3 regions of the Dorea sp. AM58-8 genome follow, and region 1 is predicted to be linked to each of the others. Evidence: predicted binding sites of a transcription regulator. Region 1 holds the regulator's gene; each other region holds the start of a gene.
What was found. The regulator Rex, encoded in region 1, represses fermentation and respiration genes when NADH is low (regulators of the CRP and FNR family bind a similar motif). The targets are predictions, from matches to a motif close to ATTGTTAANTANTTAACAAT.

Region 1 (5,154 bases):
GATCCCTCGCCAATACACTATAGCACCCCATTTCATTTCTTGCAATATCTCCCGCAAGTCCATGGAGATAAACTCCAAGAACAGCGGCATCATAATTATCGCATCCCTGCACCATAAGTCCGCCAATAATTCCGGCCAGCACATCTCCGGAACCTGCTTTTGCCATTGCAGCATTTCCGGTAAGATTCACATACATTCTTCTGCCCTTTGCTCCCACAAAAGTACGTGCATCTTTTTGTACCAGAGTAACATCTAAAGTTCTTGCCGTCTGTTCCAGGACCTCTCTTCGATGCATTTGTATCTCGTTGACAGGCCGTCCTGTTAATCTGGATAATTCCTTCAAATGTGGAGTCAGTACATAATTGCCTTCTGCCAGCAGGTCCTTCCATTCCGGATGCGTCGCCAATATATTAATTCCGTCCGCATCAATCAGACATGGCACATTTATTTCTTTCAAAACGGTATTTACAATCAGATCTGCTACATCAGATCTTCCAAGACCTGATCCTATACAGACTGCATCAGCCCACTCCAGTACCGACAGAAGACTTGCTTCGTCATATTCCGTATATGTTGTGATAATAGCTTCCGGAATCAGCTGCTGTAAAATACTTCGGTTATCTTCAGTGGTATAAATGCGTACGAGTCCTGCTCCCATGCGATAAGCAGCACAGGCGCTTAAGAATGCAGCTCCTGCCATTCCACTGCTTCCGGCAATTAATAATAATTTTCCAAATGTACCTTTATGCGCATATGGCGGACGTTCAGGCAGAAGTTTGGCAATATCACTCATTTCTAATGCATATGCAGTATCCAGCTGTTCCTTTACTGTAAAACTGTCAATTCCGATATCTGTCACGCAGACTTTTCCGGTATACAATGCACCGGGAAACAGAAACAGACCCAGCTTTCGATCCTGGAATGTTACGGTTGCATCTGCCTGAAACGCTTCACCGAATACACGTCCATCCGTAGCTGAGATACCGGACGGAATATCAACCGCGAGTTTCCGTCCCGATGACATATTCATATGTTGAAGTATTTCCAGATAGTGTCCTGTAATCTCACGATTCAATCCTACACCAAACAATGCATCAATTACAATGCTGTAATCATTATCCTGCCATTCTGTGAGAAGAATTCCTCCACGCTGTTCGAACTGATCCATCTGATATATACACTCTTCTGTTCGGCTTGTCATCCGTCCGGCAAATACTGCTGTCACCTGGCAGCCTTTCTCTTTCAGAATGCTTCCAATAGCAAAGCCATCGCCTCCGTTATTTCCTGATCCACACACAATGCATACATGTGTCAGCGGCCACTTTTGTTCTTCTATATAATCAGTACAGGCTGCAGCAGCCCGTTCCATCAGTGTTCTGGATGAAACTCCCAGATCCTGTATAGTATGACTGTCCGCACTTTTCATCTGTTCCGCATTTAATAAATACTGCATATACTTCCTTTCTGCCTTAGGCGCAGATCACTGCAAAAAAAACGACGTGTAAAGAAGTCTGCTTTCACAGCCCGCATTACACGCCATTATTCTGTCTGTTATTTGTCTGCATGATCCTCATTATATCGACTGATATTATAAGATAATCTCATTAAGCTTTCTGATAAATGTACACTTTCTACAATTACATTATCCGGTACATTCAGATCTACATGCGCAAAATTCCAGATGGCCTGAATACCGGCATCTACCAGATCCTTCGCCACATCAATTGCGCATTCCTTCGGAATTGTAAGAACTGCAATCTCGATATTATTCTCTTTAATGAAATCTTTCATCTCACTCATCATACGAACCGGCACATCACGAATTGACATACCTCTCAGTGTAGGATTCACATCAAAGATACCTTTCAGGATAAATCCCTGATTTTCAAAATGTGAATAATTTGCCAAAGCCTGTCCCAAATTACCTGCGCCAACGATTATAAAATTATGCTTGTTCTCCAATCCAAGGATTTTACCAATTTCAGTATGAAGATATTTTACATTATAACCATATCCCTGCTGACCAAATCCGCCAAAGTTGTTCAAATCCTGTCGAATCTGTGATGCAGTAAGTTTCATTCTTTTACTTAAATCATTAGATGATATACGTTCGACACCATCTTCTAATAATTCACCCAGATATCGGTAATATCTTGGAAGTCTGCGAATTACCGCCTGAGAAATCTTTCTTGTCTCCACTGTTGTTCACCTACCCATAATATTATGGAATAATTATATCTGATTGTTAACACAAAGTCAAACTTTTGTACAAACTTTCATTAACTTTAGTTGTATTTTCTGTTCTTTTCGGTATAATGATACACAGAGAATTATGGAGGTGTATCATGATTTTAGCATGTCATGATGTTTCCAAAGCATTTGGGGAACACGTTATTATACAAAATGGCTCTTTTCATATAGAAGACCATGAAAAAGCAGCCCTTGTCGGTATCAATGGTGCCGGCAAGTCTACTCTTCTGAAAATGATCGTCGGCGATCTTACAGCTGATGGCGGTACGATCACCCTTACAAAAGGTAAGACACTTGGTTATCTGTCCCAGCATCAGGAGCTGGTATCCGGCAATACAATCTACGAAGAAGTACGTTCAGCCAAGGCCGATGTCATTGCCATGGAAGCAAGAATCCGCGAGATTGAAAAAGAATTAAAAGATCTGACCGGCGATGAACTGGAAAGCCGGTTGAATACTTATCATAATCTGACCAGTGCCTTTGAACTGGCAGACGGATACTCCTATGAAAGCGAGATTGTCGGTGTATTAAAAGGTCTCGGTTTTGCTGAGGATGAGTTTGACAAGCCCGTAGATACGCTGTCCGGCGGTCAGAAGACTCGCGTATCTCTCAGTAAGCTTCTGCTTACCAGGCCAGATATTCTTCTGCTGGACGAGCCTACCAACCACCTGGATCTGAATTCCATTGCATGGTTGGAGACCTACTTATTGAATTATTTTGGAGCGGTATTGATTGTATCCCATGACCGATATTTTCTGAATAAAGTTGTTACAAAGGTCATTGAAGTAGAAATGGGTAAACTTTCCGTATTTCAAGGCAATTACTCTGCTTACGCCGAGAAAAAAGAAATGCTCCGTGAAGCAAGATTAAAAGAATACTTAAATCAACAGCGTGAGATCAAACATCAGGAAGCTGTTATTGAAAAACTCCGCTCTTTCAACCGTGAGAAGTCTATTAAGCGTGCAGAAAGCCGTGAGAAGATGCTGGATCGTATTCAGCCTGTAGAAAAGCCTCTGGAGCTTCATACGGATATTCATTTAAAGCTGGAGCCTTCTGTCGTCAGTGGTAATGACGTGCTGTCGGTAGAACATCTGTCCAAAGCATTCCCGCCACATACTTTATTTCAAGATATCAGTTTTGAGATCCACCGCGGCGAGCACGTAGCGATCATCGGTGACAATGGAACCGGAAAGACTACACTGCTGAAGATACTGAATCAGGTTATTCCGGCAGACAGTGGTACTTTTACCCTCGGTTCCAAGGTAAAAATCGGTTATTATGACCAGGAACATCACGTCCTGCATATGGACAAAACAATCTTTGATGAGATTTCTGACGATTATCCGACGCTAACCAATACACAGATCCGAAAGACACTGGCGGCTTTTCTCTTTACCGGCGATGAAGTGTTTCAGCAGATCAGTTCTTTAAGCGGTGGTGAACGTGGGCGTGTCTCACTTGCCAAGCTCATGTTGTCTGAAGCAAATTTCCTTATCCTGGACGAACCTACCAACCACTTGGATATTACTTCTAAGGAAATTCTTGAAAAAGCTCTGAACGATTATACCGGTACGGTACTCTATGTATCTCATGACCGATATTTTATCAACCGTACAGCTACAAGAATTCTGGAACTGACCGAACAGACATTTGTCAATTATATTGGTAACTATGATTACTATCTTGAAAAGAAGGATGAACTGACCCAGGCTTATACCGGCGTCTCTTCCGCTCCATCTGATGTATGTGCACCGGAACCAGAATCTCAGGCTAAGCTCAGCTGGCAGGAACAGAAAGAAGCACAGGCTAAGGAACGCAAACGTCAGAATGAATTAAAAAAGACAGAAGAACGCATTACTGAACTGGAAGAACGTGACGGCGAGATTGACGAACTAATGGTTCAGGAAGAGATCTATACCAATTCTGTAAAATGCCAGGAATTGGCACTGGAAAAATCTAAAATCGCAGAAGAATTAGAAGAACTTTACGCCAGATGGGAAGAACTGGCGTAACAAACAGATATATGAAAACGCCCGCTAATAAACGGGCGTTTTTATCATGGTAACGAACAAAATATCTGTAAAATCAGCTGAGTTCCGGTACTTTCCTGCTACATGCAATTGCTCTGGCACCATGTCCAATGTGGCAGGCTACACTTAATGACAACGGATCCATATGCACTTCATATTCCGGAAATCTATTTTCCACTTCTGCTTTCCATTCTTCAGCTTCTTCTGCCGAACAGGTATACGCAACCTGCAGATACATCTCCTGTCCTGCAAACCGCTCTGTCAGATCCTTTTCCATTGCATCCAACATCGTCTTCTTCGCGCTCTTCCATCCTCTTGACTTAGAAAAAGAATCCAGCTTTTCTCCCTGAATCGTAAGAACCGGTTTCAGATTCAGGACTGAACCGATAGCTGCTGCTGCGGGTGTTACGCGACCACCTTTTTTAAGATATTTCAATGTATCTACCGTAATATAGATGCTGGCCTCCAGCTTCTCACGCATTAGAATATCATGGATCTCCTTCGCGTTCATTCCTTTTTCTGCCAAAGCAATGGCATCCAGAACCGATTGTCTCATGGTAACCGAAATACGTTGATTATCTACCACATATACTTTACCATCCATGTCCTGCGCAAGCATCTGCGCAGTGGCACAGGAACTCGACAATCCACTTGACATCGGAATATGCACTACCTCATCATATTCTTCCAGTGCTTTCTCCCATATATCCAGCACATCTCCCGGCGAAGGCTGCGAAGTAGAAATGTCTGCATCCTGAGTCAGACGTTCATAGAATTTTTCCTGAGTCAGAGATATATCTTCGTAGAACAGTTCTCCGTCAATATAAAAAGGCATCGGAAGAACAAAGATTCCAAGTCTTTTTGCTTCCTCCTG
Region 2 (5,154 bases), on a different contig from region 1:
GATCCGAAAGTAATCGTACCGTCAGAAGATACCATTACTCATGGGACATTTGTGGCGAGTCTTGCATGCGGAAGTGGAAATGCAGAGAATAGATTCCTTGGTGCGGCACCGGAATCAGCGATTGCTATGGTGAAACTGAAGCCTGCCAAGCGCTATCTCAGAGATTTCTACGCGATTGCAGGAGAGGCGGTCTGCTATCAGGAAAATGATATCATGCTGGGAATCCGGTATCTCAGGAATCTTGCACAGAGGTATCAGATGCCATTGGTGATCTGTCTGGCGGTGGGAACCAGTTTTGGCGGACACAATGGCAATAATTCGTTGGACTTTATGCTGCAGATCTATGCCAACTCCAGCAATCAGATCATCGTGAGCGGTACCGGAAATGAAGCGAACCAGAGGCATCATTATCAGGGAAAGATAGAGGCACTTACCGAACGCAGAGAGATTGAACTTCAGGTCGGAACAGGTGTAGAGGCGTTTTCAATAGAATTGTGGGCAGAACTGCCGAATCTGATTGCTGTTTCAGTAATCTCACCATCCGGGGAAGTGCTTCCGCGAATCTCTGTCAGACAGAGCGGGATGTTTTCTTTTCGCTTTTTGTTTGAGCAGACGACTGTGCAGGTATATAATCAGATTTTGTCCAAATTTAACAGTGCGCAGCTGATCTTTATGCGTTTTTTAGCGCCAGTGCCTGGCATCTGGCGGATTGTGGCAGAACCGGTGCGGCTGGCAGGTGGGATTTTCCATCTGTGGCTTCCGATGAAGGAGTTCCTGACAGGCAATGTAATCTTTCTGGAGTCTGATCCGGATACAACGCTTACCGGACCTGGGACAACGAGATCTGTGATCACAGCAGCCTACTATAATGGAGATGAGAATAGTATTGATATTAACTCAGGCAGAGGCTATACTAGACTTAATAGTGTAAAGCCGGATTTTGCAGTGCCGGGCGTGAATGTGACCGGAGCGTTGCCGGGAGGAAGATTCGCAGAGCGAAGCGGTTCCAGCATTGGGGTAGCGATTGCAGCAGGTGCGAGTGCGCTTTTGCTGGAATGGCTGTTGGAGCAGGAAAAGCGGTCGGCAGGTTATGATACGATGCAGCTCAAAGGACTTTTTATATTAGGTGCCAGAAAACGGACAGATATTGAGTATCCAGATAAAGCCTGGGGATATGGTGCATTGGATCTCTATGAGACACTGCGGACGATTCGGGAGTTATAAAACGTATATATACAAGAAAGGATGACAGAGATGGCAGGATTTTTTGATGATTTAGGAAAGAGACTTTCAGAGACGGCAAATGATCTGGGGAAGAAGGCAGAAGATACACTGGAGATACAGAAGAGAAAGAGCGATATCCGCTTTCTGGGTCGGGCAAATGACAGAGATTATATGGATATCGGCAAAATCATATTTGAAAAGTATCGTAACGGTGAAGTTGTTGATACGGATATGGCAGCACTTTGTGAAGCAATCGCTCAGAGAAATGAAGAAGTTACAAAGATTCAGGCAGAGATTGACCGCATCAATGGTGTTGCTGCAGCGGATGCAACGGAAGAGGAAGAGGTTTTTGAAGAGACCTCAGAAGAATAATGAAGTCCAGACTATATCCGGCAGTTGCAGCAGTTATCTGTGGAATGGATCTTTATCTGAAGAGCCGCGTAGAGAAATGTATAAAACCAGGTGAGGAGAAAAAACTCTCCGGCACGCCATTTTCTATCCGCAAGGTGTATAACCGGGGAGTGGCGTTTAACCTGCTGCAGGATCAGCCGAAGACTATGCGGATGCTGACCACATCAGCGGTGGCAGCAGTCGTGGCGTATGATTTTATCTTACTTCATCAGAAAGGCGGACATCTGCTGAAGCTTGGCATGATGTGTATGACTGGTGGTGCGCTCAGTAACTTTGTCGATCGTGTCAGACACGGAAAAGTAGTGGATTATATAGGAATCCGCACCCACTGGGAAAAGTTCTCTTCCATTACCTATAATGTGGGAGACTTTGCTATCTTTGCAGGTGCGGTTATGACTGTACTATCTGAATTTTTTCAGAATAAAAATTAATAATCAGCGGCAGCTTATTTTATATCAAAGAACTCCTTGATCTGTCCCAGGATGATGTCCATCAGTCTGGTGCGTGCCTCTACACTTGCCCATGCAATGTGTGGAGTGATCAGGAGTTTTTTACTGTCTTTGATCCGTCCTAACGGATTATCGGCAAGCATTGGTTCTACGCGGAGTACATCCAGTCCGGCAGCGGCAATCTCGCCGTTCTCCAGTGCGTCAGCCAGATCTTCTTCGACCACGATCGGTCCTCGTCCAACATTAATAAAGATACAGCTTGATTTCATTTTGCTCAGGGCATCCTTATTAATAAGATTCTCTGTATATTTATTCAACGGTGCATGTACGGAGATAATATCGGATTCTGCATATAAGGTGTCCAAATCTACCTGATGATAGCCGTCCTGAGCCGTTCTTCCGGATGCAGAAGCGTAGATGACATTGGCACCAAATGCGGATGCAATCGCAGCTACACGGCGTCCGATGTTGCCAAGACCTATGATTCCCCAGGTTTTACCTTTTATCTCGCAAAAACGCTCGTCGAAGTGAGTGAATACGGTATCTTGCGTATAGGCTCCATCTTTTACATAGTCATCATAGTAACGGAGCTTTTCCAACAGATAGAAGAGCATGGCAAATGTATGCTGCGCCACAGATTCGGTAGAATAGTCTGCTACATTGCGCCATGCGATACCGTGGCTGTCCAGATAATCCTTGTCCAGATTGTTGGTTCCCGTTGCAGTCAGGCAGACCAGCTTCAGGTTCTTGGCTGCACCTACGGTGGTTTCGTTGACAGGGATCTTGCTGAGTACGGCGATATCCGCATCGGCAATCAGTTCTGGTGTCTGTTCGGCAGTTGCGATTGGGTATTTAACGACTTCTCCAAGAGCATCAAATCCGGAAAGATCAATGTCGTCTCCGATGCTCTGTGCTTCTAGAAATACGATTTTCATGGCTTATCCTCCTAAAAAAATTCCGTATACATTGTAACGCATCTTTTTCAGAATAGTCAATCTAAATAAAGTATAGGCAAATGTGAACAAAAAATAAAAATAGAACACGCTCTGATTGTTAAAAATGTATAAAAACGTGTGTAATTTAGACTAATAATTAACCAAAAAAACAAATAAAAGAAGTCAATTGACTGACAAAATACACAAAAGATGGAATGTGATTGATAAGAATGGTAGTAATTAGTACTACTAAACACTATTTAAAGATAATTATTTCACAAGTAGTGAAAAAATTAACCTGTGTGACACAAAAATGTCAGTAAATTTAGCAAAAAATACTTGAAATTTACAAAATAATATGGCACAATACAGTCAGAGATTAGAGCCAAACAAAAATACATATTAAGGAGGAAGTTATGGCAAAGAAAGAAGAAATCAAAGCACCGGAAGTTAATACACCTGAATGGCTGGAGCAGAAGATGGCCAAGATGAAAGAGGCCCAGAAGATCTTTGCAACATACACTCAGGAACAGGTTGATAAGATCTTTTTCGAAGCGGCTATGGCAGCTAATAAGGCACGTATTCCGCTGGCAAAGATGGCAGCCGAAGAGACAGGAATGGGAATCGTAGAAGATAAGGTAATCAAGAACCATTACGCAGCAGAGTATACTTATAATAAATATCGTCACCTGCAGACATGTGGTGTTCTGGAAGAGGATCCTGCATATGGTATTAAGAAGATCGCTGAGCCGGTTGGCCTGGTAGGAGCTATCATTCCTACAACGAACCCGACATCTACAGCTATCTTCAAGACATTGATCTGTCTGAAGACAAGAAACGCAATCATCATCAGCCCACATCCACGTGCTAAGAAATGTACAAGAGCAGCAGCTATGCTAGTAGCAGAAGCAGCTGTAAAAGCTGGTGCACCGGAAGGTATCATCGACTGTCTGGAAGAGCCAACCGTTGAGATGTCCGGTCTGATCATGGCTAATGCAGATGAGATTCTTGCAACAGGTGGTCCGGGAATGGTAAGAGCAGCTTACTCATCAGGAAAGCCGGCACTTGGTGTAGGACCTGGTAACACACCGGTTATCATGGATTCAAGCTGTGATATTCAGACAGCAGTGTACTCAGTTATCCATTCTAAGACATTTGACAATGGCATGATCTGTGCATCTGAACAGTCTGTTACAGCAATCGCAGACATTTATGACGAAGTACGCGCTGAGTTTATCAAACGTGGATGTCATATGCTTAATAAGAAAGAACTGGATATGGTTCGTGAGATTATCCTGACACCTGCAGGAAGCGTTAATCCTAAGATCGTAGGACAGCCTGCGGCAGAGATCGCTAAATTAGCTGGATTTGAAGTACCTGCAGATACCAAGATCCTGATTGGTGAGGTTACATCTGTAGATGTATCTGAGCCATTTGCACATGAGAAGCTGTCTCCGGTACTTGCTCTTTACAAAGCAAAAGATTATGAGACAGCACTTCAGATGGCTGAGCAGCTTGTATCTGACGGTGGATACGGACATACATCATCTCTGTACATCAATGTAAATGAAAAAGAGAAGATGGCTGAGCATGCAGCACGCATGAAGACCTGCCGTATTCTGATCAACACACCTTCTTCTCACGGTGGTATTGGTGACCTTTATAACTTCGGATTAGCTCCATCACTGACATTGGGATGCGGCTCTTACGGCGGCAACTCTGTATCAGAGAACGTAGGTCCGAAACACCTGCTGAACATCAAGACCGTTGCCGAAAGGAGAGAAAATATGCTGTGGTTCAGAACACCTCAGAAGGTATACTTTAAGAAGGGTTGCCTGCCAGTAGCACTGGATGAATTAAAGAATTATTATGATAAGAAAAAAGCGTTTATCGTAACTGACGGATTCCTGTTCAGCAGCGGTATGACAGCTCCTATTACTGATAAACTTGATGAGATGGGCATTCAGTATGCATGTTTCTATGAAGTAGCACCGGATCCGACACTTCAGATTGCAAGAAAAGGTCTGGAGCAGTTAAAGGCATTCCAGCCAGATGTAATCATCGCTCTTGGCGGTGGATCATCTATGGACGCAGCGAAGATCATGTGGCTCATGTATGAGCATCCAGAGTGTAAG
Region 3 (5,154 bases), on a different contig from region 1:
TGTCTCGCTGATACTCAGGAATGCAACTCCACTGATTGTTCCATCTGCTGTAATACCTACTGTGATCTGGATATCACCGCCATAACCTTCGCCATCGGTAGCTGTGATAACATATCCGGCCTCTCCGCCTTTTACGGAACATACCTCATCAATGCTTCCCTTGATGCCGAGTTCTTTGATTACCTGATCAGCAACCTTCTGATCTACATCCACTGCTTCAAAATCATCCTCACTTGCTTCAGGGAATACCTGTAACCAGGCTTCTCTCTTAGCCGCTTCCTGAGTCTGAGCAATCGGAGTCTTAGTTACTTCATATACCAGTCCCAGCAAAAGTCCTGCAATCAGAGTGATTGCTGTAAGGATCGCTGTATTTTTAATAATCTTGTTCATTATTTTTCTCCTCCTTTGCCAAATGGTTTCGGAAGAGTAACCTTCTCAATAAGTGGAACTAAAAGGTTACTGATGATGATCGCATAGGATACACCTTCTGATGATCCACCGAACAGACGGAACAGACCAGTCAGAAGTCCAAGTACAATACCGTATACGATCTGACCGGATTTGGTGATCGGTGATGTAACGTAGTCAGTTGCCATGAACCATGCACCTAACATCAGACCACCTCCACACAACTCTGCAGTGATGAACTGAGGATCAAAAAATCCTACATTTGCATCAGAGAACTGTCCGAAGATACCAATAAACAATACAAATGTTACAATATATGTACCAGGAATACGAAGATCAATAATTCCCAACATAATCAGGAAAATCGCGCCAATAATGATTGCGATCACAGATGTCTCACCAATCGTACCTGGAATACGTCCGATCAGCATGTCCATAGAATTCACACTTGACAGTGCTCCTTCCTTCAGATATGCCAGTGGTGTCGGTCCTGTCTCTCCATCATAAACGAACTTGGTCATCTGTCCTGCAAAAGAAATCAACAGAAAACATCTTGCTCCAAGTGCCGGGTTCATGAAGTTCTGTCCCAGACCTCCGAACAGCTGCTTGACGATCAGGATAGCAAATACACTACCAAGTGCTCCCATCCACAACGGTGCTGTAGGTGGCATATTAAGTCCAAGCAGAAGTCCTGTTACAACAGCACTGAAATCACCGATTGTGATCTTCTTGTGCATAAGCTTTTCATAAATAAACTCTGTAAGCACAGCTGTTGCAGTCGTAACGATCAGCATCAGCAGTGCATCCATTCCAAAATTATATACTCCAAATGCAGATGCCGGCAACAGAGCAATTGTTACCATGAGCATAATATTGCTGGAAGTAACTTTGGAACGTATATGTGGTGAAGATGAAATATTTAACTGATTCTCCACTTTTGTTCACCTCTTCCTCTCTTGTTATTTTTTCTTTCTGCGATTAGCCAGAACAATCTTTCTCATGGAACCGATTGACTGTTTCAACGGTCTCTTAGCTGGACAGACGTAACTACATGATCCACACTCTACGCATTCCATACCGTTCATTTTTTCAAATGTCTCCGCATCATGATGCTGTGCATAATCAGCCAGACGAGACGGAATAATACGGCTTGGACAGGCATCCACACAACGTCCACAGTTGATACATGCGGTCTCTTCCAGTCTCTTAACCGAATCTTTTACAAATGCCAGAACTGAAGAAGATGTTTTCGTAACAGGTACATCTACAGTAAACATGGCAAATCCCATCATCGGACCACCGGAAATCACCTTTTCTGGTTCTTCCTTAAATCCACCAGCCTGCTCTACAAGTTCCATCTGATTCATACCAAATGGTGCGCGGAAGTTACCAGGCTCATTGATCGCATCACCACTGACAGTAACAATACGTTCAATAGAAGGCTTTCCTTCTACAACTGCCTGGTAAATATTGATCATAGTCTCAACGTTATCTACAACACATCCCGCATCTGCCGGAAGCATAGTAGAGTTGATTGCTCGCCCGGTTGTAGCATAGATCAGCTGACGCTCACCACCCTGAGGGTATTTGGTCTTTAATGCCATAACTTCCATACGAGGCTCATCTTTTGTAAGTTCTTTCAGCTTCTCGATACAATCTGGCTTATTATCTTCCACGCCAAAAATACCTTTTGCATGTTCAAACAGTGAAAGGACAACCTTCATACCACCAACAAGGCGTTCCGGCGTCTCCATCATACGTCTGTAATCGGCAGTGATATATGGCTCACACTCCGCACAGTTTGCTATAATATAGTCAATCTTCTCCGGCTCTTTTGGCGAAAGCTTCACCTTAGTAGGGAATCCAGCTCCACCCATACCTACAACACCGGCCTCACCGATCGCATTCAATATCTCTTCTTTTGTCATTTCCTCCAACGGTTTTACTGGAGCATATTCAACTTCCTTGTACTCTCCGTCATTCTCTACTACGATGCAGTTCACCTTTGCCCCAGTAGGATTAAAATGAGGTTCAATTGCTTTTACCGTTCCGGATACTGAAGCATAAATCGGAGCAGAAACAAATCCGCCAGCTTCCGCAATCTTCTGTCCTCTCAGCACGTGATCTCCCTTGGCAACAATTGGAGTTGCCGGAGCACCGATATGCTGCGAAAGCGGATATACAAGATCTCCTTTTGGCTTCACATCAACAATCGCCTTATCTTTTGCCAGACTCTTGCCGTCATCCGGATGAATACCACCCTTAAATGTTAACAGTGCCATTCCTTTTCCTTCCTTCCTTTTAGTTTATTATATATAATATACAAAAAAATCTCCTAATTTTCCATAAATGTAGGATGTTTCGTTGTACATTTTTCAATACAGCTTGCCTATTATTTAACATTTTAGGCATAACAACACAGAAAGATAGAGGCACTTTCGTGTCCCTATCTTTGCTATCTTTTTCATATATATCAAGTCTGTTCTTATCAGTAATTAAGCCTCTTCACCTTCAGATGCCTCTTCCGGTTTCTCAAGTGCTTTCATGCTCAGGCTGATCTTCTTCTCAGCTTCGTTCAGATCTACAATCTTAGCAGTAATCTCCTGTCCAACTGAAAGTACGTCAGATGGTTTTTCAACATGTGCGCGAGAAATCTGTGAAACATGAAGCAGAGCATCTACTCCAGGAGCGAGTTCAACGAATGCACCAAAATCTGTCATTCTTGCAACCTTACCTGTGATCTCTTTACCTACTGCATAATCTTCTGCAGCATTAGCCCATGGATTAGTCTCTGGGAATTTCAGGCTGAGTGCGATCTTAGTATCGTGAATATCTTTCACGAGTACTTTCAGCTTTTCGCCAACCTGGAATACTTTCTTAGGATTCTCAACACGTCCCCAGGACATCTCTGAAATATGTAACAGACCATCTACTCCACCAAGATCGATGAATGCGCCAAAATCTGTAACATTCTTTACAACACCTTCTACTGTATCTCCAACATGAAGATTTGCGAAAAGTTCTTTCTGCTTTTCTGCTCTCTCAGCAACCAGAAGCTGTCTTCTGTCACCGATCACACGGTTTCTTCTAGGATTGAACTCACTGATTACGAACTCAATTTCCTGTCCCTGATATTTGCTGAGATCTTTTTCATAAGTATCAGATACCAGACTTGCCGGGATAAATACTCTTGCTTCATCAACAACAACACTTAATCCACCACCAAGGATCTGAACAACTGGTGCTTTCAGTACTTCTTTGTTCTCGAAAGCTTCTTTCAGTCTTTCATTTCCTCTTTCAGCAAGCAGTCTCTTGTATGTCAATAATACCTGACCTTCGCCATCATTTACCTTTAATACTTTAACTGTCATTGAATCTCCAACTGATACCATAGTTGTAAGATCTGCACCGGCCTCATTCGTGTACTCACTCTTTGTAATGATTCCGTCAGCCTTGTAACCTATATTTAAAATAATTTCATCTGGCTTAACGTCAATGACCGTACCGTCAACCACCTCTCCGTTGTGAATTGTTTTCAACGAATCTTCTAGCATTTGTTCAAAAGTTAATTCTGACATAATTTTGAACCTCCTCAATTATATTATTGGGCGTGGATGCCCCTGCTGTAATACCTACTGTTTCCACGGACCTTAATTGATTCACATTCAAATCGTCAAGTGTCTGTATATAGTACGTATTGTTACATGCATTCTTGCATATCTCGAATAGCTTCTGGGTATTGGAACTTCGTTTATCTCCAATAACGATCATCGCATCGACCCTGTCTGCAATACGGGCGGTTTCAGTCTGCCGCTCTTTCGTCGCACTGCAAATCGTATTCAAAACACTTATATCATAACGCCTTTTCGAAATAATTTCAACCAATTCTTTGAATTTATTGTAATTAAATGTCGTTTGTGCAACAACACATATTTTCCTGTCCTCTGGCACCGTCAGATGCTCCGCTTCCTCTGCCGTAGAAATAACAGCCGCATCTTCCCCAGCCCAGCCCATAATGCCTTCTACCTCCGGGTGTACCGGATTGCCTATCACCACAAGAAATGCGCCCTCTTCTGCTTTTTCCATTGCAATTTTATGAATCTTTTTCACAAATGGACAGGTCGCATCGACGTACTGAATCCCCAGTTCATCCATTCGGTCACAGATGCGTTTCGGCACTCCGTGGGATCGTATGATCACAATCCCGTTCTTTGCCTTTGGAAGATCTTCTTCTCCCTCCAGTACAGTCACACCTTTCGCCTGCATATCCTTGATCACTTCATCGTTATGAATGATCGGACCAAACGTATAGATCTTACAGTCTTTATTCTCTTCTACCTGTTGGTATACGGTATCAACCGCACGTTTCACTCCAAAGCAAAAACCGGCAGTCTTAGCTAACAGAACTTTCATACCGTCTCCTTCTGCTTATCTGCACATATCGCAAGAATCGCATCTGTTACTTCTTCTATATTCATATCAGAACTGTCCACCAGCACTGCATCGTCTGCCTGTTTGAGCGGCGCAGTCTCTCGCGTCATATCCCTGTGATCCCGCGCTCTGATGTCTTCCTGAATCTTAGTCAGATCACATTCCTGTCCTTTTGCCTGAAGCTCATCAAATCTCCGCTTAGCACGAGTTTCCACACTTGCAGTCAGATATATCTTCACATCTGCATCTGGCAGGATATTGGTTCCGATATCTCTTCCATCCATCACTACATCATGTTCTCTTGCCATAGTGCGC

Region 2: adhE (bifunctional acetaldehyde-CoA/alcohol dehydrogenase) is a predicted target of Rex. The motif match lies at 3,282-3,301, and genes of this name have one in related genera.
Region 3: rsxC (electron transport complex subunit RsxC) is a predicted target of Rex. The motif match lies at 2,793-2,812, and genes of this name have one in related genera.

What each region holds. Positions count from the first base shown of each region.
Region 1 covers NZ_QSDM01000014.1:74,199-79,352, forward strand. Annotated here, with positions in the region: gene DXA18_RS11030 (NAD(P)H-hydrate dehydratase) at 1-1,453, opposite strand, end outside; gene DXA18_RS11035 (redox-sensing transcriptional repressor Rex) at 1,552-2,199, opposite strand; gene abc-f (ribosomal protection-like ABC-F family protein) at 2,346-4,262, shown strand; gene DXA18_RS11045 (DegV family protein) at 4,336-5,154, opposite strand, start outside.
Region 2 covers NZ_QSDM01000010.1:70,150-75,303, forward strand. Annotated here, with positions in the region: gene DXA18_RS08905 (S8 family peptidase) at 1-1,224, shown strand, start outside; gene DXA18_RS08910 (hypothetical protein) at 1,255-1,596, shown strand; gene lspA (signal peptidase II) at 1,596-2,066, shown strand; gene DXA18_RS08920 (D-2-hydroxyacid dehydrogenase) at 2,081-3,019, opposite strand; gene adhE (bifunctional acetaldehyde-CoA/alcohol dehydrogenase) at 3,436-5,154, shown strand, end outside.
Region 3 covers NZ_QSDM01000011.1:39,313-44,466, forward strand. Annotated here, with positions in the region: gene DXA18_RS09350 (RnfABCDGE type electron transport complex subunit G) at 1-390, opposite strand, end outside; gene DXA18_RS09355 (RnfABCDGE type electron transport complex subunit D) at 390-1,343, opposite strand; gene rsxC (electron transport complex subunit RsxC) at 1,368-2,690, opposite strand; gene rpsA (30S ribosomal protein S1) at 2,904-3,986, opposite strand; gene ispH (4-hydroxy-3-methylbut-2-enyl diphosphate reductase) at 3,967-4,821, opposite strand; gene cmk ((d)CMP kinase) at 4,818-5,154, opposite strand, start outside.